DNA from 2 places in the Pseudoalteromonas sp. M58 genome. Region 1 is predicted to be linked to the other one. Evidence: predicted binding sites of a transcription regulator. Region 1 holds the regulator's gene; the other holds the start of a gene.
What was found. The regulator LexA, encoded in region 1, represses DNA repair genes until DNA is damaged. The targets are predictions, from matches to a motif close to TACTGTATNNNNATACAGTA.

Region 1 (10,839 bases):
TTCGTGTTTTAGGTCGCGATTGGTTGCTGCAATCACTCTAACATCGACATATTTAAGTTCATCTTCGCCAACGGTTTGTACTTCGCCACTTTGCAGTACGCGTAATAATTTACTTTGCATAGCCAGAGGCAGCTCGCCGATTTCATCTAAAAATAAGGTGCCGCCATCGGCTAACTGAAATTTACCTTGGCGGGCATTTTGGGCGCCGGTAAAAGCGCCTTTTGCATGGCCAAAAAATTCACTTTCTGCGAGGTTTTCAGGCAGTGATGCACAATTTAAATGAATTAATGGCTGATCTTTACGTGCGGAGTGTAAGTGAATATTACGTGCCACCAACTCTTTGCCGACCCCAGTATCACCTAAAATAAGGACACTAAAGTTTGATGCCGCAACCAGTTTTATCTCATTTTTAAGCGTTTGTATTGTAGAGCTTTGGCCAATAATTTCACCACCATCACGTTTGAGCGCCTCACGGTTTAACGCTTGTACTAATTCACTAGAGTGCTGCGCATGTTGTTTGTAATGGGCAAGCTCTAGGGCTGTTTTAAAGTGCGCACTGCACAAGGTTTGTAAGGTGTTGAGTGTATCAGTGGTAATACCGTAAAACGCATTGGCGTTAAGGCTATCAAAGGTCAGAATGCCAAGTAGTGCGTTTTTATCATAAAGGGGTAACCCTAAGCAGGCATGCACTGGAATATCACCGGTTTTAGCCAGTAGTAGCCCGTCGTATGGATCAGGTAGTGGACAGTCATGTGCAAATTGCAGAGCCAAACGACTACTGCAGATGGCTTTAAGGCGAGGATGCTCCGCAATATCAAAACGTCGTCCTAGGCTATCGGGCATAAGACCTTTAATGGCTAAGGGTTTTAATTGCTCACCTTGGCGAATTAATAATGCACTGGCATCGCTGGGAATAACACGTTCAACCGTGGCTAAAAGTTGCTCAAAACTGTGAGCATGTAACGTACTTTGCGCAAGTTCTAATGCAACTTGCGTCAGGTTGAATTGTTGGTTCATGTCAAAATGACCTGTTAGTGTATTTTTACAGGTTTTATAGTAGGTCATAAAGACTCATCTTGTAAAGTGAGTTAATTTAACCTTTTGAATATTATAGGTTTAATTAGTTGGCACGCTCTGTGTAATGCTAAATGCAAGCAGTTAGTTAGTACATAGGAAATAAACATGTTATCCGATAAAACCATACAAATAGTTAAAAGCACGGTGCCATTGCTTGCAGAGGCAGGTACGGTCGTAACCGATCATTTTTACAAGCGCATGTTTAGTCATAACCCCGAACTTAAACATATTTTTAATATGACTAATCAAGAAACGGGTCGTCAGCAATTTGCATTATTTAATGCGTTGGCTGCGTACGCGCAAAATATTGATAATTTAGCCGTGTTAAAAGAGGCGCTAGCGCGAATTAATCATAAGCATACCAGCTTAAATATTTTACCTGAGCATTATCCTATTGTGGGCGCACATTTAATTGGTACGTTAAAAGAGCTTATTCCTGAGCAGTTTACTGCCGATGTTGAATATGCGTGGCGCGAAGCCTACGGTGTACTTGCTGATATTTGTATTACCGAAGAAGCGGCATTGTATGCGCACAGTAAAAACAACCATGGTGGCTGGGCAGGCACGCGCCAGTTTGAAATTACTGATAAACATGTTGAATCTGAATTCGTAACTAGTTTTACGCTGACACCTGTGGATGGTAAAGCAGTTATTACCTACAAGCCAGGACAGTACATTGGCATTAAAGTTAAGCCTGAGGGCGCAGAATATGAAGAGATCCGCCAGTATTCTATTTCGCAAAAGAGCAATGCTAAAAACTATCGTATTAGCGTTAAAAAAGAGTGCCTACCAAAGCCTGGCGTGGTGTCTAATTATTTACACTCACTAGAGCAAGGCGCACGAGTAGAGTTATACCCGCCAGCGGGAGATTTTATTTTAAAAAATGAGACAACTCCAGTGGTACTTATTTCAGCAGGTGTTGGCCAAACCCCGATGATGGCAATGCTGCAAACGCTACTTAGTGGTGATAAAAATCAAGCGATTAGTTATTTGCACGCGTGTGAAAATAGCCGCGAATTTTCATTTAAAGGGTATTTAGCGCAGCAAACGGCAATGCATCCACAGCTAAAAACATTTACTTGGTTTAATCAAGGTGGCGAGGAGTGTGATTTCACTGGGCTAATGGATTTAACGGTGCTTGAGGCATCATTACCTATTAGCGAAGGGGCATTTTATTTGTGTGGACCAGCATCATTTATGGCTAACGTAAAAGGCCAGCTACTTGATTTAGGTGTGCAAAGCTCAAACATTCACTACGAAATATTTGGACCACACCAAGCGTTATAGGTTAATTAAAAGCGTGTGTTACACGCTTTTAATTTAAACTTACAGCTTTTTACTATTTGTGTTAGCAGCATAAGCTTGTTGTTGCCAAGCATTAAATAGCTTTTGTTGTTTAGCTGAAATTTTTAAACCATACGTTTTTTGCATGTAAGCGTACGCATCGGCAATGCGTTTACGTGCATGAACAGGCGGTTCAACAACACGTTGTTTAAAATTAACTTTAACCTCACAGCGACCATATTGCGTCGCGTTTTGGGCTAACATACCAAAGCGATAGTTTGAGCGATCGGCGTTAATTTCACCAATTGCAGGGGCTAAATTGTTTATATCGGCTTCCATCATGCGAAACTTAGCGCTAACTTTGCGGCAGTTTTTACGCCCACCATCTTGCCAACATTGTAACTGGTGACCAAATTCCCATGCAGGGACAATATGTTCCCATTCAATTCGCAATGCACGTTGATTTACTTTGCCTGAGCGGGTTAGTGTGTTGCGAGGCACGTAGCCACAATGGGTAGGATCGGGTACTAACTTTTTGCCTTGTTTTTTTATATCGCAACCACAATAAATACTTTTAGCGTTTTCGGGAAGGGTATTAATTAAGTGCTTTTTGGCACTCGAAAACCGCGTAAATTGTTCGCCCATTGCTGAAAAACAAGCACAGCAAGCCAACAAAGCTAAAATAAACCGAATCATATCCATCACATACGTGAACTACAGGAGCGGCTAGTTTAAGGCCTAGAATAAAAAAGTAAACTGCCACCGGCATGCTTTAATTTTAATTTGCGTATTTTGTAGAGGGCGTTTTTGAGGAGTAAATAGTGGGCAATATTCAGAGGCTAACGCTAAAAATGCGTTAATGAGGTGATTCCTGCGTTGTTGATTTGGTATAACGGTAAAACTGCGTTAAAGTTTGCAATGAAATTAATAGAGGGTAAAAACGAGATAATGTCGGAAATTCAATTTTTAAATGTAGATCTAGAGCTTGAGTCAAAGCAAGATATTAGCGTATTAGTTGCTGATTTAAAAAAGGTCGCAACTATTTTACATTATGATAAAGACGAATACCGTCAACTTGCTCGCATAGAGGTTGCAGGTGAAATAACCACGCCAGATAAAGCGATTAATCACTTGTGTGAGTTAATCGAGTCGTGTTCACGCAATGCATTAAAGCAATGGTTGAGTTGCTCACGCAGAACCTTCGATATGGGGTTTGAGTCTGGCACTTCGCCAAAATGCTTTAACCAAGCCTTACATGCAGATACCTTGTTACGTATATCTGCAATTGGTGCAGGCGTAGAAATTACTATTTACCCTCTCGAAAAGTAATTTAATTTCAACCTTGGTTAATTGACTTACTAGCCTTTTCGCTCAACTACGGCTGCGGTCATCCGTGATACGCAGCAAAGCTCATTGCGGCTATTGGTTATTTTAATATCCCAAACCGAGCTGCGTTTGCCGATATGATAAGCTCTCGCTGTGGCCGTTAATGTGCCATTGCGTGATGCCTTTAAATGACTTGCACTGATCTCTTGGCCAACACAATAAAACCGATTGAAATCAACTACAAAATTAGCGGCATAACTTGCTACTGTTTCAGCAAGCACCACATTTGCACCACCATGAACGATACCCATAGGGTTATGATGCTCTGGAATTGCCGGCATAGTTGCCACTAAGTAGTCATCACCAATTTCACTGATCTCTATTCCCATGGTTTTCATGAGTGTCCCTTGGCCTGTAATACCTTGATCTAATTGCTTACAAAACTCTAATGTAATCGGTTGATGCCAAATACTCATGCTAGCTCCTTGGATAAGTAATTGAGAATTAAAATTTATTAATATGATAATGCGTTGCTAATAATTACATTTATCACCCTGCTTTTAAAGTAGGTTATTGTTTGATGATAACGGCATATAAGGCATTAATTTATATTTGCGATTTTTAAATAACTGTATATACTCACAGTTAATTGTACTGTATGGAAAACCAGTTGTATGCGACCATTAACGAAACGCCAAGCGCAAATACTCGAACTCATTAAAGTGTTTATTAAAGACACTGGTATGCCTCCTACACGTGCCGAAATTGCACAAACACTGGGTTTTAAAAGTGCGAATGCTGCAGAAGAACACTTAAAAGCACTGGCCAAAAAAGGTGTGATTAAAATGAAGCCAGGCGCGAGTCGGGGCATTCAGCTTGTTGAAGAAGAGGAGCCAGAGCAGTTAGGCTTACCTTTAATTGGCAGGGTGGCTGCCGGTGAGCCTATATTGGCGCAACAGCATGTAGAAAGCCACTGTAAAATTGACCCTTTAATGTTTAAACCTGCGGCCGATTTTTTATTGCGTGTTAACGGTATGAGTATGAAAGACATTGGTATTATGGATGGTGATTTACTTGCTGTGCATAAAACCCAAGTTGCCGAAAATGGACAAGTTATTGTTGCCCGTGTTGACGACGATGTAACCGTGAAGCGTTTAGAAAAAGCGGGCAGAAAAGTACTCTTACATGCTGAAAATGATGAGTTTTCAGCTATTGAGGTCGATTTAGAAAATGAGTCGTTCAATATTGAAGGCTTAGCGGTAGGTGTTATTCGTAACGCTGACTGGATGTAGTATTAAAGCATAATTTAGCGCTTAATAGTGATTAGGCGCTGGGTTTGTTAGCAGCACAATGTCTAACTTATCAAATGTATGACTATATGTTGTCAAGTGCTTCTCCTATCATAAATAAAATCACTAAATACTTTATAAATAAACAAATTTACTCTGCTTTTTTAAGTTAACAATTTTTTATATTTCTATCCTGTAATTTCAATACACCCCTTACTAAACCTGACTCTTAGATTAATTGCCTGACTAGTTGCTATTTTTTTAGCTGCGCATTTTAAAAAATACACCTTGTTTATTTTTCATACTCACCTTGCTTATTGTTTATTTTTTAACTAGTTATTAAAGAGCTGGAATAAAAATAACTCACAGCTTAGTCGTTTTGAGAACACACATTTACTAAATCCAGCACCCTTATAAAAAATAAAAATAACGAATAGGCGTTTAAGCCGTATGCCTCTTCGCTTTGCGTCAGCAATAGCATCAAAGGAGCCGTCACATGGGTAAGCTGAGTTCTTCCTTGTGGCTTATATTGTTTGTTTTTTCGCAGAATGTGCTTGCTAATAGCCAATATAATATGCGTAAAGGCGTAACCGATATAAGTAATAATGTATACCAACTGCACATGACTATTTTTTTAATATGTTGTGTGATTGGGGTGATCGTGTTTGCCATTATGTTTTGGGCACTCATTCATCATCGCAAATCTAAAGGGGCTGTCCCTGCCCAATTCCATGAAAGCACCAAAGTAGAAATACTGTGGACTGCGATCCCTTTTGTCATATTAATTGTTATGGCCATTCCTGCGACTAAAACCTTAATTGCCATGGAGGATGCCAGCAAAGCTGATCTCACCATTAAAATTACAGGCTCACAGTGGAAGTGGCATTACGAGTATATGGGGGAGGACGTTGAGTTTTATTCCATGCTAGCTACACCTCAAAATGAAATAACCAACCTTGCTGATAAAAACCCGAATTATTTACTCGAGGTCGATAAACCGCTGGTACTACCAATTAATCAAAAAGTACGTTTTTTAATGACTTCAGATGATGTTATTCACTCATGGTGGGTGCCTGACTTTGCCGTTAAAAAAGATGCAAACCCTGGGTTTATTAATGAAACATGGACCAATATTAATGAGGTTGGTACTTACCGTGGGCAGTGTGCAGAGCTTTGCGGTAAAGATCATGGTTTTATGCCTGTTGTGGTAGAAGCTAAAACAGAAGAAGACTTCAAAACGTGGTTAGCAGAGGCTAAACAAGCCAAGCAAAAAGCAGCTGCAGCAGACGCTGCGTTATTAGACCAAGTTGTACCAAAAGAAGAGCTGATGGCGCTTGGTGAGCAGGTTTATATGGCGAGCTGCGCGGCGTGCCATCAGCCAACAGGATTAGGCTTGCCGGGTGTTTTTCCGGCTCTTAAAGGCAGCCCAATAGTCATAGGTGATATCAAAGGGCATATAGATATTTTGCTCCACGGTAAACCAGGTACGGCTATGCAGTCTTTCGCAAAGCAATTATCAATCAAGCAAATAGCAGCTGTTATTACCTATAAACGCAACGCGTGGGGTAATGACACTGGTGATGTAATTCAACCGAGCGAGATACAAGCGGCACTGGATGCTGATGGGGAGGCTAAATAATGAGTAGCATTGCAGAACAACCTAATACCAATGAGGCTCATCATGCCCATCAACCTGCCACAGGCTTTAAGCGCTGGTTATTTACAACCAACCATAAAGATATAGGTAGCTTATATTTAATTTTTTCACTCACCATGTTTTTAATTGGTGGGGCAATGGCGATGGTTATTCGAGCTGAGTTATTTCAGCCGGGCCTACAACTGGTTGATCCTCACTTTTTTAATCAAATGACCACAGTGCATGGTTTAATAATGGTGTTTGGTGCGGTTATGCCAGCCTTTACCGGCTTGGCAAACTGGATGATCCCGCTAATGATTGGTGCGCCAGATATGGCCTTACCGAGAATGAATAACTGGAGCTTTTGGATTTTACCGTTTGCGTTTTTAATCCTATTAGCTTCATTATTTATGCCTGGTGGTGGCCCTGCATTTGGTTGGACCTTTTACGCGCCGCTTTCCACCACTTATAGTAACGACAACACAGCAATGTTTGTATTTGCTGTGCATATTATGGGTATTAGTTCGATTATGGGGGCCATTAATGTGGTGGTCACCATAGTAAATATGCGTGCTCCGGGTATGACGTGGATGAAGCTGCCGTTATTTGTGTGGACATGGTTGATCACGGCGTTTTTACTTATTGCAGTTATGCCGGTACTTGCTGGTGCAGTTACTATGGTGCTCACCGATAAATACTTCGCGACCAGTTTCTTTGATGCCGCTGGTGGTGGCGATCCGGTGATGTTCCAACATATTTTTTGGTTTTTTGGTCACCCTGAAGTTTATATTATGATTTTGCCTGCCTTTGGCATTATTTCTACGATTGTTCCCACCTTTTCACGTAAAAAACTATTTGGTTATGCCTCTATGGTGTATGCCACCTCCTCCATTGCCTTGTTGAGCTTTATTGTGTGGGCGCATCATATGTTTACCACTGGTATGCCCGTGGCGGGTGAGTTGTTTTTTATGTACGCGACTATGCTGATATCGGTACCTACCGGCGTAAAAGTATTTAACTGGGTAGCGACTATGTGGCGCGGGTCTATTAGCTTTGAAGTGCCAATGCTGTTTAGTATCGCATTTATTGTGTTGTTTACTTTAGGTGGTTTTTCGGGGTTGATGCTAGCGATTACACCTGCCGATTTCCAATATCATGATACCTATTTTGTGGTTGCACACTTTCATTATGTACTCGTAACGGGCGCGGTGTTTTCTATTATGGCGGGGGCTTATTATTGGCTGCCAAAATGGACCGGAAACATGTTCAATATTACCTTAGCAAAATGGCATTTTTGGTTGTCGTTAATAAGTGTAAATGTGCTGTTTTTCCCAATGCATTTTGTGGGGTTAGCCGGTATGCCACGCCGTATTCCAGATTATGCGCTACAGTTTGCTGATTTTAACGCCATTATTAGTATAGGTGGGTTTGCCTTTGGTTTATCGCAATTATTATTTGTGGTGGTTGTGTATAAATGTGCAAAAGGGGGCGACAAAGTGCCTGCAAAAGTTTGGGATGGAGCTGAGGGGCTTGAATGGGAAGTTGATTCACCTGCGCCTTATCATACGTTCTCAACGCCGCCGGACATTAAATAATGACTCACTTGCCGTTATTAAAAAAGCTGGTGGTGATTTGCATTGCAATGTTTGCATTTGCATTTGCCATGGTCCCTTTGTATGACGTGTTTTGCGATATAACGGGGCTTAATGGTAAGCCCTCGTTAGAGCAGGCACAGCAAAGTACCTTGGTCACTGAAAATAGAGAAGTCAGCGTTAGTTTCACTACGCATGCGCAAAGTGGTGCGCCTTTTGAAGTTAAATCTAAAGAGTACAGTGTAGATGTAAAGCCTGGGGCTATGCGTGAAGTTAAGTTTAGCGCTAAAAATAACAGTAATGAAGATAAAGTAATGCAGGCTATACCGTCGGTAGCACCAGGAAAAGCGGCCAAGTATTTACACAAAATAGCGTGTTTTTGCTTTGATCAGCAACCGTTAAAGGCAGGTGAAGAGCTGGAGTTTACATTATTGTTTTATGTAGATACTGAATTACCCAGTGATGTAGAAGAGTTAACCCTGTCTTATACCGTATTTGATATTAGCGAGCGGCTAGTAGCCAGTAATAACTAGCTTATAAAACTAGTGAAAAACTAGGAGCAAATAAAATGAATCAAAAATATGAACATTATTATGTACCAGAGCAAAGTCCATGGCCAATAGTTGGGGCAGTTGCGTTATTTTTTATTGCGGTAGGCGCAGCCTTAACCGTAATGGATATGGGCAAAGAGGGTGGTAATGGCGTTTACTTGTTATACGTAGGTATAGCTGTACTCCTTTACATGCTGTTTAGCTGGTTTAAAAATGTCATACACGAGTCTGATCAAGGGCTTTATTCTGCACAAATGGACCGTTCTTTTAGGCAAGGTATGAGCTGGTTTATTTTTTCAGAAGTGATGTTCTTCATGGCATTTTTTGGGGCGCTTTTTTATGCTCGCATGTTTTCTGTGCCTTGGCTTGGAGGTGCGGATAACAACGCCATGACAAATGAAGTATTGTGGCCGACGTTTGAAGCCATGTGGCCATTGCTAAATACCCCAGGAGGCACTTCGACCCAAGCGATGGGCTGGCAAGGGTTGCCGCTTATCAACACCCTTATTTTGCTGGCCTCGTCGGTAACTTTACATTTTGCCCATGTGGCGATGGAAAATAATAAACGTACCCCACTCAAAGTATGCTTGGGAGCGACCATTTTACTCGGAGTGTGCTTTTTAGGGCTGCAGGTAGAAGAGTATATATATGCTTATAACGATCTTAACTTAACCCTTGATGCGGGCATTTATGGCAATACCTTCTTTTTGTTAACCGGCTTTCACGGCATGCACGTCACCTTAGGAACAATTATTTTATTGGTGGTGTTTTTACGCATTATGAAAGGACATTTCACTAAAGATAAGCACTTTGCCTTTCAAGCTGCAGCTTGGTACTGGCATTTTGTTGATGTTGTTTGGCTGTGTTTGTTTGTATTTGTGTATGTGCTTTAGTGATTAAGGGAGACTGATTTGCCTTAATAAAACCAAGTTTTAGTGCGGCAATCACCATCACTAATACCACAACAGAAAATAACACCCGACGCCCTAAAAAGTGAGACATAGGGCGTCCATTGGTTTTCCCTGACACCATAATTAATAAAGCACGAAATAAATTAAATAATATAAATAATAACAGTAGAACAATAATAATTTTAATAATCACTGGATTATACCCTTATGCAGTTAGTTGTATTTAACAAACAAAAGCTTAGCTCAATAATAACAATTTGCTTGGTTGTTATTGTGGTATTGGTTTGTGTGCGACTAGGGTTTTGGCAATTACAGCGAGCAGAACAAAAGCAACAGCAGCTTAGTGCCATTGAAAATATACAACAACATGGCGTAATGAGCTGGGCAGAGTTACAACAGCTGCCAAAAGAGTGGAACAAAACCGGTGTATTGGTTTCGTTAAATGGTTATTTTGACACTAATAATTATTGGTTGCTTGATAATCAAATCTATAATGGTCAGGTTGGTTACGACTTACTGGCATTATTAAAACTGTCTGATGAATCACGCTTTTTGTTAGTGAACTTAGGCTGGGTAAAAGCAGAACGTTCAAGAGAAATCCTACCAAACGTAACAATACCTAGTGGTAAATTTACGTTAACGGCACAAATTAAAGAAGATAATTTAAGTGGCTTTACCTTAGCCAATAACAATACTCAGTCGGATTTAGCCAAACGAATTCAAATCATTGATTTACAAGCATTGAGTAGCCAATCTAATCGCCCTTTAGTGAATTTTATGGCTTACCGCCAAGGTCAAGCTGATGAAATTGCTGCCCCTCATTATGAAGCCGTTGTTATGAGTCCAGAAAAACATTATGCCTACTCAGTACAGTGGTTTTTAATTGCGGTTGCCTGTGTGGTGGTCGCTATTTTTGCAAGCAGGAAGAGGATAGATAATGAAAAATAAACCCCTGTTACTCTTTGCTGTGTGCTGCGCTATTCCCTTAGTGCTGGCTTACAGCGCGTTAAAACTTGATTGGCTACCTACAGCAATTACTAACCATGGTGAATTTTTAGAGCGTGAAATTAAGCTAGACAATTGGGCGCAGCATAATCCTAAGCAATGGACCATCGCTTTAAATTATTCAGCACAATGCAAAGCGTCTTGCACAGAGCAATTAGCCGCTTTAGA
Region 2 (10,839 bases), 1.5 Mb from region 1:
TATCGACGAAATCCAGTTTCACCAATTACGCTTTGACGTGCTTCTAAAATATGGTCTTGGCTTTGAACAAGCTTACCGTTGCTCATCATTTGTGTTTCACCGCCAGTAATTTGGCCGCGAATAACATCAACAAGCTCATAACGTACTAAGTAACGTCCGTTGGTTTGCTGTTCTACTTCACCCACTAAAACCGCTTCAACGCCTTTATTAACCCAAGCGCCGTAATCAATATCGCCGTCTTTATGTGGTTGTTGAGGCATTTGTGAAACGCTAACTGGCTTAAATTTACCACTGCGCATTAGATCAGCAGCAATAACATCGCTAAGCTGCTCTGGAATAGGGCCAATACCTTGGTATTTAAAAGGCACAATCGCAATCGGTCTTGCACCGTCTATTCCTTCAGTAATAACAATTTCAAGTGCCGCGTGTGCAACGCCCTGAAACCCTAATATTAAAACTAAACAGGCTATTTTAATTTTGTTAAACATGTCATCCCTTAAAACTCTGGCGCGATGGTTATATTAATATTCTTTAATTGTTCGAATACGTCTTTATCTTTCGATACCGGTAATGTGTCAGCCATGCGAACCGCTCTTAAAGCAGCTTCACACACTAACTTATCACCGCCTAACGACTTAACCTGCGTAACCAAGCCATTAAACCCAAGACGGAGATTAATGCGGCATTGCTGGTTTTTCATTTTTTCATCAATTAATAAGTTTTGCTGAATACGCGCCATAATTAATGCACGGTATTTATCAACTTCACTCACTACTTGCTGTTGACGTATTTTATTACGAGCAGCCTGCTCTTTGGCAAGTTGCTCTTGCAGTATTTGTTCTTGCAATGCTTGCTGACGTTTACGCTCGGCTTCTTCAGCACGTTTTTTACGCTCTTCTTCCGCTTTTTTAAGCGCGGCTTCTTCGGCTTTGCGTTTGTCGGCAGCCGCTTTAGCAGCATCTTCAGCTTCTTGCTTTTGCTTTTGCGCTTGTTTGGCTTTTGCTCGCTCACGTTGTTCTATTTCGCGGGCTTTTTTAGCTTGAGCTTCGGCTTCGGCTCTTTCTTTCTCTTTAGCTTTGCGCTGCTGCTCTAGCTTTTTAATGCGTCTTGCTTCAGATTCACTTTGCTTACGTGCATCGGCTGCACGGCGCTCTAAATCACGAATGCGTTTATCTTCAGCGCGCTTTTTATCTTCTTCTTTTTTGCGTAACTCAGCAATTTTTTGCTCAACCTGCTGTTGATCCACGGTCACAGCAGACACCGCATTTTCTGGCTCAGGAATGGCGGCATTAAGCGTCACTTCCATTACTTTAGGTTTAGGTGGATGAATGTTTGCTGATGCATACAAAAATCCCCCTAATGCTAAATGCAGTATTACTGATTTGATTAACGACGTATTCATATGACTACTTGGTCCCCTCAAAGGATTCGGTCATTAAGCCTACCGATGGTACACCTGCATTCTTCAAAAAATCCATGAGCAGTAACACTTCTTGATACGACACTTTACCTGAGCCTTTAATCATTACTGGGGTATCAGGGTTTTTCATTAGTTGTAGTTTAATTACAGCGGCTACATCTAATGCTTCCATTGGCTCTTCCGGATCAGTACCTATGCTTACATAATACTTACCTTGCGAATCAATAGAGGCAATAATGGGCGGCGTATCTTTGGTATCAACTAAGTCTGACTCTTCCATTTTTGGTAGGTCTACTTTTACGCCATGGGTTATTAATGGCGCAGTGGCCATAAATATAATAAGCAACACCAACATTACATCAATGTATGGTACTACATTAATTTCTGCGACTGGGCGACGCTTTTTACGCTGGTACATTCGCTTGAGCCTCTATTTGGGTAGCTGCTTGACGGTGTAAAATATTGGCAAATTCTTCCATAAAGTTAATGTAATGAGATTCTAACTTTTCAACCTTATTAGCAAATCGGTTATAGGCAATAACGGCAGGAATAGCCGCAAATAAACCCATTGCTGTTGCAATCAAAGCTTCTGCTATACCTGGTGCAACCATTTGTAAGGTTGCTTGTTTTACTTCACCTAAGGCAATAAAGGCATTCATAATACCCCATACTGTACCAAACAAACCTATGTAGGGGCTAATTGACCCAACGGTTGCTAAAAACGATAAGCTTGATTCTAGTTTTTCTATTTCACGAGAAAGCGCAACCCGCATTGAACGGTGCGTGCCTTCCATAACAATGCCTGCACTTTGAAAGGTATTTTTTTTGTGGCGTGCAAACTCTTTAAAACCTGAGGTGAATAACGCTTCAATACCCGTTGATTGACCACCGCGTGATGAAATTTCGTTATATAGCTTACTTAGGTCAACACCAGACCAAAAACGTTGCTCAAATTTTTTGGCATTTGCTAAGGCGTCAGAGATGGCTTTTTTACGTTGAAAAATAATAGCCCACGACATAACCGACATAGCAACCAACGCTAGCATTACTAATTGCACAAGCAAACTGGCTTCTAGAATTAGATCTAAAAAATTAAGCCCTGATCCCACGTTAAACTCCTAAATAATTAAAAACATCAAATTGATTTATTTGAGTAAGGTAACTTTGTAACACATTAGCCACCATTAAAGTTCAGCTAGTGTATCTAGTGTATTTCCTGCTGACAACGATATTGCTGTGAATAGCCAACAAAAAACGTTAAAAAAATAGTTTTACTACTTAACTCTTGTTTTACTGTATAAATAAATAACAATAAAGCTATCTGTAAGCCCGCTTAACTTCACTAAAGAGTCACAAAAATACGCTGTTTATTCAAAATTAATGCATAAGCACTCATAAACACTACACGCTTACCTTAACGTAATAGTAAAACTAATACCGAACGTTTATATGTTAATATACATAAACAAAGCATTTCATTAACTTATAGAATTAATGGTTAATTAACATGCAACATTAAGTAAAAACAGAAAGCCCCTGCTATTAGTTTTTTTAATCTGAAAATATAAATTTTCTAGTTTGAACAAATTCTGCCGCTTCGGTATTATTCTTCCATACCGAGCTAGCGCATTAAATGAAAGCTATTTCATTGAATCCAGTTCTTCGTAATATGATTTATTTCGTATTACTTTTTTACTTCTTGGGGTATGACCTCAATAAGTAAAACGTAGTTCCCTAGATTACTTCCTTAAACTTGTTGTTTGCCCGCATTATTTGCGGGCTTTTTTTTGCCCGCAATTTGTCAAATCAGCTACACTCGGCCTCAGTAACGTTACAGCAGGCGCACAATAGCCTGATATGTCTTAACGCTCAGTGAATTATTGGCAAAGTAAAATACGTCTAAATTTAGCCTTTGCTCATACTAAAAAGCCACTGTCGTTAAAATGACAGTGGCTTTAGAAAGAGTCTAGTTATTCTGGTTATTTAATCTTTTTTAGGTAACAAGCCAAAATGGTGGTACGCATTATCAGAGACAATTCGCCCTCGCGGCGTACGCTGAATAAATCCTTGTTGAATTAAAAAGGGTTCAATCACATCTTCTATGGTTTCTTTCTCTTCGCCTATTGCCGCGGCTAAGTTGTCAAGGCCAACAGGGCCACCCATAAACTTTTCGATGATGGCGAGTAAATATTTACGATCCATGTAATCAAAACCGCTTTTATCAACGTCAATCATGTCGAGGGCTTGTTGGGCCACCTCAGCATTAACCGTACCGTCTGACTTTACTTGGGTGTAATCGCGCACTCGGCGCAATAAACGATTTGCAATACGTGGCGTACCGCGCGAACGTTTGGCTATTTCGGCCGCGCCATCGTCACACATTTCTAAACTAAGATAATGCGCTGAGCGCCCCACAATATGCGATAAGTCTTCCACAGAGTAAAACTCTAAGCGCTGAACAATACCAAAACGGTCACGCAGTGGAGAAGTTAATGATCCCGCACGGGTAGTTGCACCAATGAGTGTAAATGCGGGTAAATCAAGCTTAATAGAACGCGCTGCAGGGCCTTCACCTATCATAATATCGAGCTGGTAATCTTCCATTGCCGGGTAGAGTATTTCTTCAACTTGCGGGCTCAAACGGTGAATTTCATCAATAAACAGTACATCACCCTCTTCAAGGTTAGTGAGTAATGCGGCTAAATCGCCCGCTTTTTCAAGCACAGGCCCAGACGTGGTTTTAATATTTACGTTTAATTCGTTCGCCACAATATTAGCAAGCGTGGTTTTACCTAAGCCTGGTGGGCCAAATATCAATAAGTGATCCAACGCTTCGCTGCGGCTACGCGCAGCTTCAATAAATATTTCCATTTGTTGCTTAACATGCGGCTGACCACGATAGTCGGCCAATAACTTAGGCCTAATAGCACGGTCTATGGTGTCTTCGTTGGTTTTTTCAGCAGCATCTATTAAGCGATCAGCTTCGATCATAATTTACTCACAGCATTGATTTCAAAGATTCTTTAATTAGAACCTCAGTCGACATATCGGGTTTGCTTACTGATTTTACTGCTTTTTGCGCTTGTGGCAATTTATAACCGAGCGCCACTAACGCCGAAACCGCATCATCGGCCGCATTATTGGCTATAGTTGCATCGCTCGCAGGCTCTATTACGGCGCTATCGCTAAATGGGGTAAATAAGTCATTACCCCAATTTTTTAATCTGTCTTTCATTTCGAGCACTAAGCGCTCTGCGGTCTTTTTGCCCACCCCTGGCAATTTAACCAAGGCAGTGGCATCTTCATTATTTACACAACTTACAAACTGCTGCGCCGACATGCCCGACAAAATGGCTAAGCCTAATTTAGGCCCTACTCCATTGGCTTTTAACAGCTCTCTAAATAACGCACGTTCGGTTTTATTATTAAAGCCAAACAATAACTGTGCGTCTTCGCGTACTACAAAATGAGTGTACACAATGGCGTTGTCACCGACTTTAGGCAAATCGTAAAAACAGGTCATTGGCATTTGTACTTCGTAGCCAACGCCGCTCACTTCTAATAGTATTTCTGGGGGCTGTTTTTCAACTAACACGCCGTTTAAGCGACCTATCATTGTTATTTCCTTAGACGTCCTCTAACGGTTTTGCTTGCGCTACCCGCTAGTTTTATTAAATTTTGTTCAGAGTGGGCATGGCAAATTGCAATTGCAAGCGCATCCGCCGCATCGGCTTGCGGCGTACCTGGCAGTTTAAGTATGTTTTTAACCATATGTTGAACTTGCGATTTATCTGCCCCACCGTTACCCACAACGGCTTGCTTTATTTGCCGTGCTGAGTATTCAAAAACCGGTAAGTCGGCCATAGAGGCACCGACAATCGCAGCACCACGGGCTTGACCTAGCTTTAAAGCAGAATCAGGGTTACGCGCCATAAATACTTTTTCTATAGCAAATGTTTCAGGCGAAAATTGCTCTATAAGTTGCGTAATGCCCCGGTAAATCATTTTAAGTCGGGTGGGAAAGTCATGATCGGCTAATTTAATACAGCCACTGCCTAAGTATGTAAACTTGGCACCTTGATGCGCAACCACACCGTAACCCGTTAAACGCGAGCCCGGATCGATCCCTAAAATTATGGCCAAACAGCACTCTCATTATTGTTATTTATTAATAGTGCTAATAATGCCAGAGCACTGTATAAATTACCAGTACAAAGCAAAAACAAAAATGCCTACTTAAAAAGTAGGCATTTAAACGCTATTTGGCTGGAAAGTTTACGCCAATGCGCGCACTAAGCCTTGGGTATTTTGTTTAAGCGTACGGGCAATCATAAAATAGCCTAATCCTGCTACAAACACGCCGCCAGCAACGGGGCCTATAATCCATATGTTAGGATGCAGCTTACCCGCTAAATCAAACATTTGCTGCTGCACTAATAACAGTGCTATATCACTGAAAAATGCAGCCACCAGTCCGGCTAAACCGCCCAGTAATAAAAACTCATACAAGGTGGCATTTTTGATTAATCGGCTTTTAGCACCTAACGTACGCAGTATCACAATTTCTTGCATCCGCTCACCTAAGCTCGCTTGCACCTGCGATATAAGTACCAACGCGCCACACAACACCACTATAGCCAGTACAAAACCAATAGCTAACGACACTTGCTCAATAGTCGATTGAATTTGTTTAACAAAGTTGTCTACATCAATCGCTGTAATAGTGGGATATGCCCGCAATAGCTGGCTAAAGTCACGCTTTTGCTCAGGCTCAATACGTACTGATGAAATATACGTGGCCGGAAAGCTGCTCAACACATCAGGGCTTAAAATAATGAAAAAGTTAGGTTTAAGCGTGGCCCAATTAACTTTACGTACACTGGTAATTTTAGCGTCGAACGACTGCGCACCAATTAAAAACGTAAGGGTATCGCCCATTTTCACATCAAGGCGCTTCATCATCGACTCTTCAAGTGAGGCCTCAGCTACTGCGTCATCGCCAAACCACTGGCCATCTATAATGTCATTTTGTGAGGGGACTTCGTTAAGCCAAGTTAAGTTAAGCTCGCGGCCAATTCCTGAGCGGGCTTCTTCGTCTTTTTTCTCGTTGTCTTGCAATGACACTTCACGTGCTACTGCTTCGCCATTTACTGCATTCACGCGGCCACGAATCGTTGGGTAAAACTCCGACACTTGAATGCCTTTTTGCGCTAAGTATTCATTTACCGGATCCAGCTCATTTTGCGTAATATTAACCAAAAAGGCATTAGGTGCATCGCTTGGTAACTGAGACTGCCAATCCGAAATAATGTCGTTTTTTAGCACAATTAAAAACAACAGTAATTTAATCGCTAGCGAAAAACTAATTAGCTGCACCGCATTAACGTTGGCGCGTTTTTGAATAGACGCAATAGCCAACGACCAGCTGTTACCTGGCTTTAAACCAAGCTTTCGGCCCCCGCCAAATATTAATTTAGAAATTAAAAACAACACTAAAATAAGCGCAAGCGTTGAGGCAAATAAAATAAGGGTAATTTTAATATTGTTACTAAATAACCACATTAATAAAAATACCGTTAAGGCGCTAAGCCCTAAATGGATTTTACTTACCGCAAGGCGGTCGCCTAAATTACGGCGAAGCACTCTAAGTGGTGGAATATCAAATAAATCTAACAATGGCTTAATAGAAAACATAACCGCACAAATAACCCCGGTGCTAATGGCGACTAACCACGGTTCAAACCCTGCCATGGGCAGTTCGGTTCCCATGCTTTTTGCAAGGTAACCAGTTGCAACTTCTTGTAAGCCGTAACCAATAGCAAGGCCAACGACTACCGCCATGGTACACACCATTAATAAGTGCATAAGGTAAATTTTGCGGATCATATCGCGGCTGCCACCTAAGGTTTTCATCATTGCGACTGGGTCATATTGGCGCTCACAATAACGCTTAGCCGATACTGCAATAGCAACCGCGGCTAATATAATGCCCAGCAAACCTGCTAACAATAAAAAGCTTTCGGCTCTGTTTAAGCTATTTGAAATAGGAGACTGGCGGTCTTTTACACCATACCAATTTTGGTTTTCTTTGAGTTGCGGCTTTAACCAATCGTAAAAACTGTTGATGTCGCTTTCATCACCTGCATATAACTGGCGGTAAAATACGCGACTGCCTGGCTGTATTACTTCGGTTTTTGCCACATCATCTATGTTTATAAGCACCCTGCGGCTACTTGAAAACACATTAAATGGCGCATCGGGTTCTTCAACAATTACCTTTTCAACGTTAAATAACGCGGCACCTAATTCAACTTGGTCGCCTACGTTTATGTTTAAGCTATAAAAAACTGATTCACTTAACCATACATTACCAGGGCTTGGCGCACCGGGTGCAACCTCAGTTTGAGCATTCAAACCCGACTTAACTTTCAATTGGCCTTTAAGCGGGTAACTGTTTGATGCAGCCTTTACCGAGCTAAACTGCATTTGATCGTTTGCAAACAGCATAGTGTCAAAGTACACCATTTGTGCAGTTTGTAAGTTTTGTTGTTCTGCTTTGGTTATAAAGGCGGTATCTATGGCGTGATTGCTGGCAAGAACACGATCTGCTGCTATAAATGCACTGCTTTTTTGCGCAATACTTTGTGCAATTCGCTCAGTTACCATAGATAAAGTAAGCACGGTTAATACCGCCAGTGCAATGGCTGCGCTTATTACGGTTAGTTCACCACGGCGAAACTCACGGGAAAATAGTTTAAGCGCTAATTTAGCCCACATTTGCCATTTCCTCTGTTGAATTTTGTACCAGCTCCCCCGCCTCTATTTGAATAATGCGTTCACATTTTTGCGCTAAGGCTTCATCGTGAGTGACTAAAATGAGGGTTGTTCCGTTTTGCTTATTTAAATCAAATAATAACGACTCAATCATATGGCCATTTTTGCTATCTAAGTTAGCTGATGGCTCATCGGCAAACAATATTTTTGGCGAACCCACAAACGCACGGGCAATCGCAACACGCTGCTGCTCACCACCAGATAACTGCGACGGGTAATGATCAACCCGATGGCTTAAGCCTACTTTTTCAAGCAAAGCGAGCGCTTGTTCTTTGGCGTCTTCTTTACCTGCAAGCTCTGCCGGTAGCATCACGTTTTCAAGTGCAGTTAAACTTTGTACCAACATAAAAGACTGAAACACAAAGCCAACTTTTGCAGCTCTGAGTGCGGCCCGCGCTTCTTCGTCTAATTCGTGCAGCGGCTCCCCATCTAACATTACTTCGCCGCTGCTTGCCGTATCAAGCCCTGCTAATAAACTTAATAAAGTGGATTTACCTGAGCCCGACGTGCCAACAACAGCAACAGACTCACCGTGCTTGACATTAAAGCTGATGTCGCTGAGGATGGACAACTCACCTTCAAGGGTAGATACAACTTTAGACAAACCATTTACTTGAATTATATTTAATTGAGAAAGCGCTGACATATGACTCATTCAATCCTACGTTTTGTATTTATTTTATTTTTAGTTATTAACCCGCTTACTGCGGCAGCTAACAACACGATTTTAATACTTGGTGACAGTTTAAGCGCAGCCTATGGCTTAAAACAAGAACAAGGCTGGGTGCAATTGTTACAAGATAAATACGATGCCGAGCAACGCAATATCAACTTAGTTAATGCCAGTATTAGTGGTGAAACCACTGGTGGCGCCCTGCGCAGACTTGATGCATTGCTTGAGCAATATCAACCAACTCATGTGCTCATAGAGCTTGGCGCTAATGACGGTCTACGCGGTTTTCCAGTTACTAAAATGCAAGACAACTTGACCGCTCTAATTGAAAAAAGCCAAGCAATAGATGCACAAACCGCGCTAATGGAAATTTATATTCCACCTAACTATGGCCCACGTTACAGTAAAATGTTCACCGATAGCTTTGCCAGTGTTAGTAAAGCCACAGGCTCGTATTTAATGCCGTTTTTTGTACTTAAAGTAGCAGGCAAAAGCGAGCTAATGCAAAACGATAACTTACACCCTAACAAAACTGCGCAACCAATACTACGAGATGAAATGTATAACACGATCAACCAGTGGTTAAATAAAGAGTAAGGCCGTGTAAAACTTCTGGCGCAAGCGCTTAATATTAAACGCTTGCGCAATAAACATCCAAACAAACAAATGCTTATTGATTTTTTTAAAAATACACGTACTATTGCAGTCGAAGTCGGTATGTGGCGCAGCTTGGTAGCGCACTGTCATGGGGTGGCAGGGGTCGAGAGTTCGAATCTCTCCATACCGACCATTTAAATCCCTTCAAAACTTAGTTTTATTCAATAAAAACCATTTTCCTTTCGTTCTACCTAATTTAATACAAAAAAATATCGTACAATTATCGCACCAACCAATTTATTGACTGTTTTTCTGCTTTTTGATTTCCATGGTATTTAGATTATGTGGCATCACACCTCGTTTAAATACTTTTCAAATAATAATTAAAAACACCATTCAACCGGTTAATATGGATAGTGTTTAAGCTAAAATTATTTATTCTATGGGTTTAGCCCATGGTTATTAATGTCTTAAAGCCTTTTAGCAATAAAAAACTGATAACCAAATTCGCCTAAATGAGATTTATATAAATCTATTTCATTTTGAATATCAACCACAGCTCGTGACCCAGTCATTTTTAATGCAACATCTTGTAAGCGCTGTTCAAGTGGCTCGTAATAATTCTTCCAAGCCTGCTCTGATACTGTAAATGTATGCTGAAGCTGGTAGCCCGCTTTTTCTATTTGTGATTTACGAGTATTAACTGTTTGTATATCTGGATAATCGCTCTTCCAATAATCAATAGCATCTTGACTTGGGCTGTCAGTTAACCAAACTAAATCGCTAAAAACCAAAGCGCCATCGTCGATGAGTAACGATTTCCATTTTTTTAGGGCGTTTTCTATACCCATTACATAAGCCGAGGCTTCAGCCCAAATAACGTCAAACTTTTTAGTGCCAAAGTTTAATTCTGTCATGCTGATGCATTTAGTTGATACCCGCTCACTCAAGTTATGCTGCTTTATTTTATCTTCTAATTTATCAAGCGCACTTTGATCATTGTCAGTCGCTATTATTTCTGCGTTCGATAATCTTTCGAGTGATATTGTTGAGTTACCCTTACCACAACCAATCTCTAAAATTCGTTTAGGATTGTTACTAAGTAAATGAAACGCTTTTTTCGTGTCCTCTTCACTATTAGGCCCCCAAGATTCTAGTGCTGCAAATATGTTCATAAAATCTTGCATATATTTGTCATGTTCGTTCATATCTTTTGATAACCATCTAATTCTTAGAGCTTGCTTTTCGTTAAACCCTTGAGTTTTTAACCAGTCAATATGCGCATCTGGAGCGACTTCGCTAAGCATTTCATGCC

Region 2: a site for LexA is predicted at 5,613-5,632, ahead of ruvC (crossover junction endodeoxyribonuclease RuvC). Genes of this name have one in related genera too.

Annotation. Positions count from the first base shown of each region.
Region 1 is NZ_CP152390.1:3,155,145-3,165,983, reverse strand. It holds gene norR (nitric oxide reductase transcriptional regulator NorR) at 1-1,017, opposite strand, end outside; gene hmpA (NO-inducible flavohemoprotein) at 1,183-2,364, shown strand; gene AAGD16_RS14585 (endonuclease) at 2,404-3,057, opposite strand; gene AAGD16_RS14580 (hypothetical protein) at 3,310-3,690, shown strand; gene AAGD16_RS14575 (PaaI family thioesterase) at 3,720-4,163, opposite strand; gene lexA (transcriptional repressor LexA) at 4,362-4,979, shown strand; gene coxB (cytochrome c oxidase subunit II) at 5,473-6,615, shown strand; gene ctaD (cytochrome c oxidase subunit I) at 6,615-8,207, shown strand; gene AAGD16_RS14555 (cytochrome c oxidase assembly protein) at 8,207-8,737, shown strand; gene AAGD16_RS14550 (cytochrome c oxidase subunit 3) at 8,773-9,648, shown strand; gene AAGD16_RS14545 (DUF2909 family protein) at 9,551-9,859, opposite strand; gene AAGD16_RS14540 (SURF1 family protein) at 9,874-10,614, shown strand; gene AAGD16_RS14535 (hypothetical protein) at 10,604-10,839, shown strand, end outside.
Region 2 is NZ_CP152390.1:1,269,758-1,280,596, reverse strand. It holds gene tolB (Tol-Pal system beta propeller repeat protein TolB) at 1-488, opposite strand, end outside; gene tolA (cell envelope integrity protein TolA) at 497-1,402, opposite strand; gene tolR (protein TolR) at 1,407-1,838, opposite strand; gene tolQ (protein TolQ) at 1,825-2,529, opposite strand; gene ruvB (Holliday junction branch migration DNA helicase RuvB) at 3,404-4,411, opposite strand; gene ruvA (Holliday junction branch migration protein RuvA) at 4,419-5,036, opposite strand; gene ruvC (crossover junction endodeoxyribonuclease RuvC) at 5,039-5,563, opposite strand; gene AAGD16_RS05915 (ABC transporter permease) at 5,696-8,197, opposite strand; gene AAGD16_RS05910 (ABC transporter ATP-binding protein) at 8,187-8,900, opposite strand; gene AAGD16_RS05905 (arylesterase) at 8,901-9,524, shown strand; tRNA gene AAGD16_RS05900 (tRNA-Pro) at 9,641-9,717, shown strand; gene AAGD16_RS05895 (MerR family transcriptional regulator) at 9,995-10,839, opposite strand, start outside.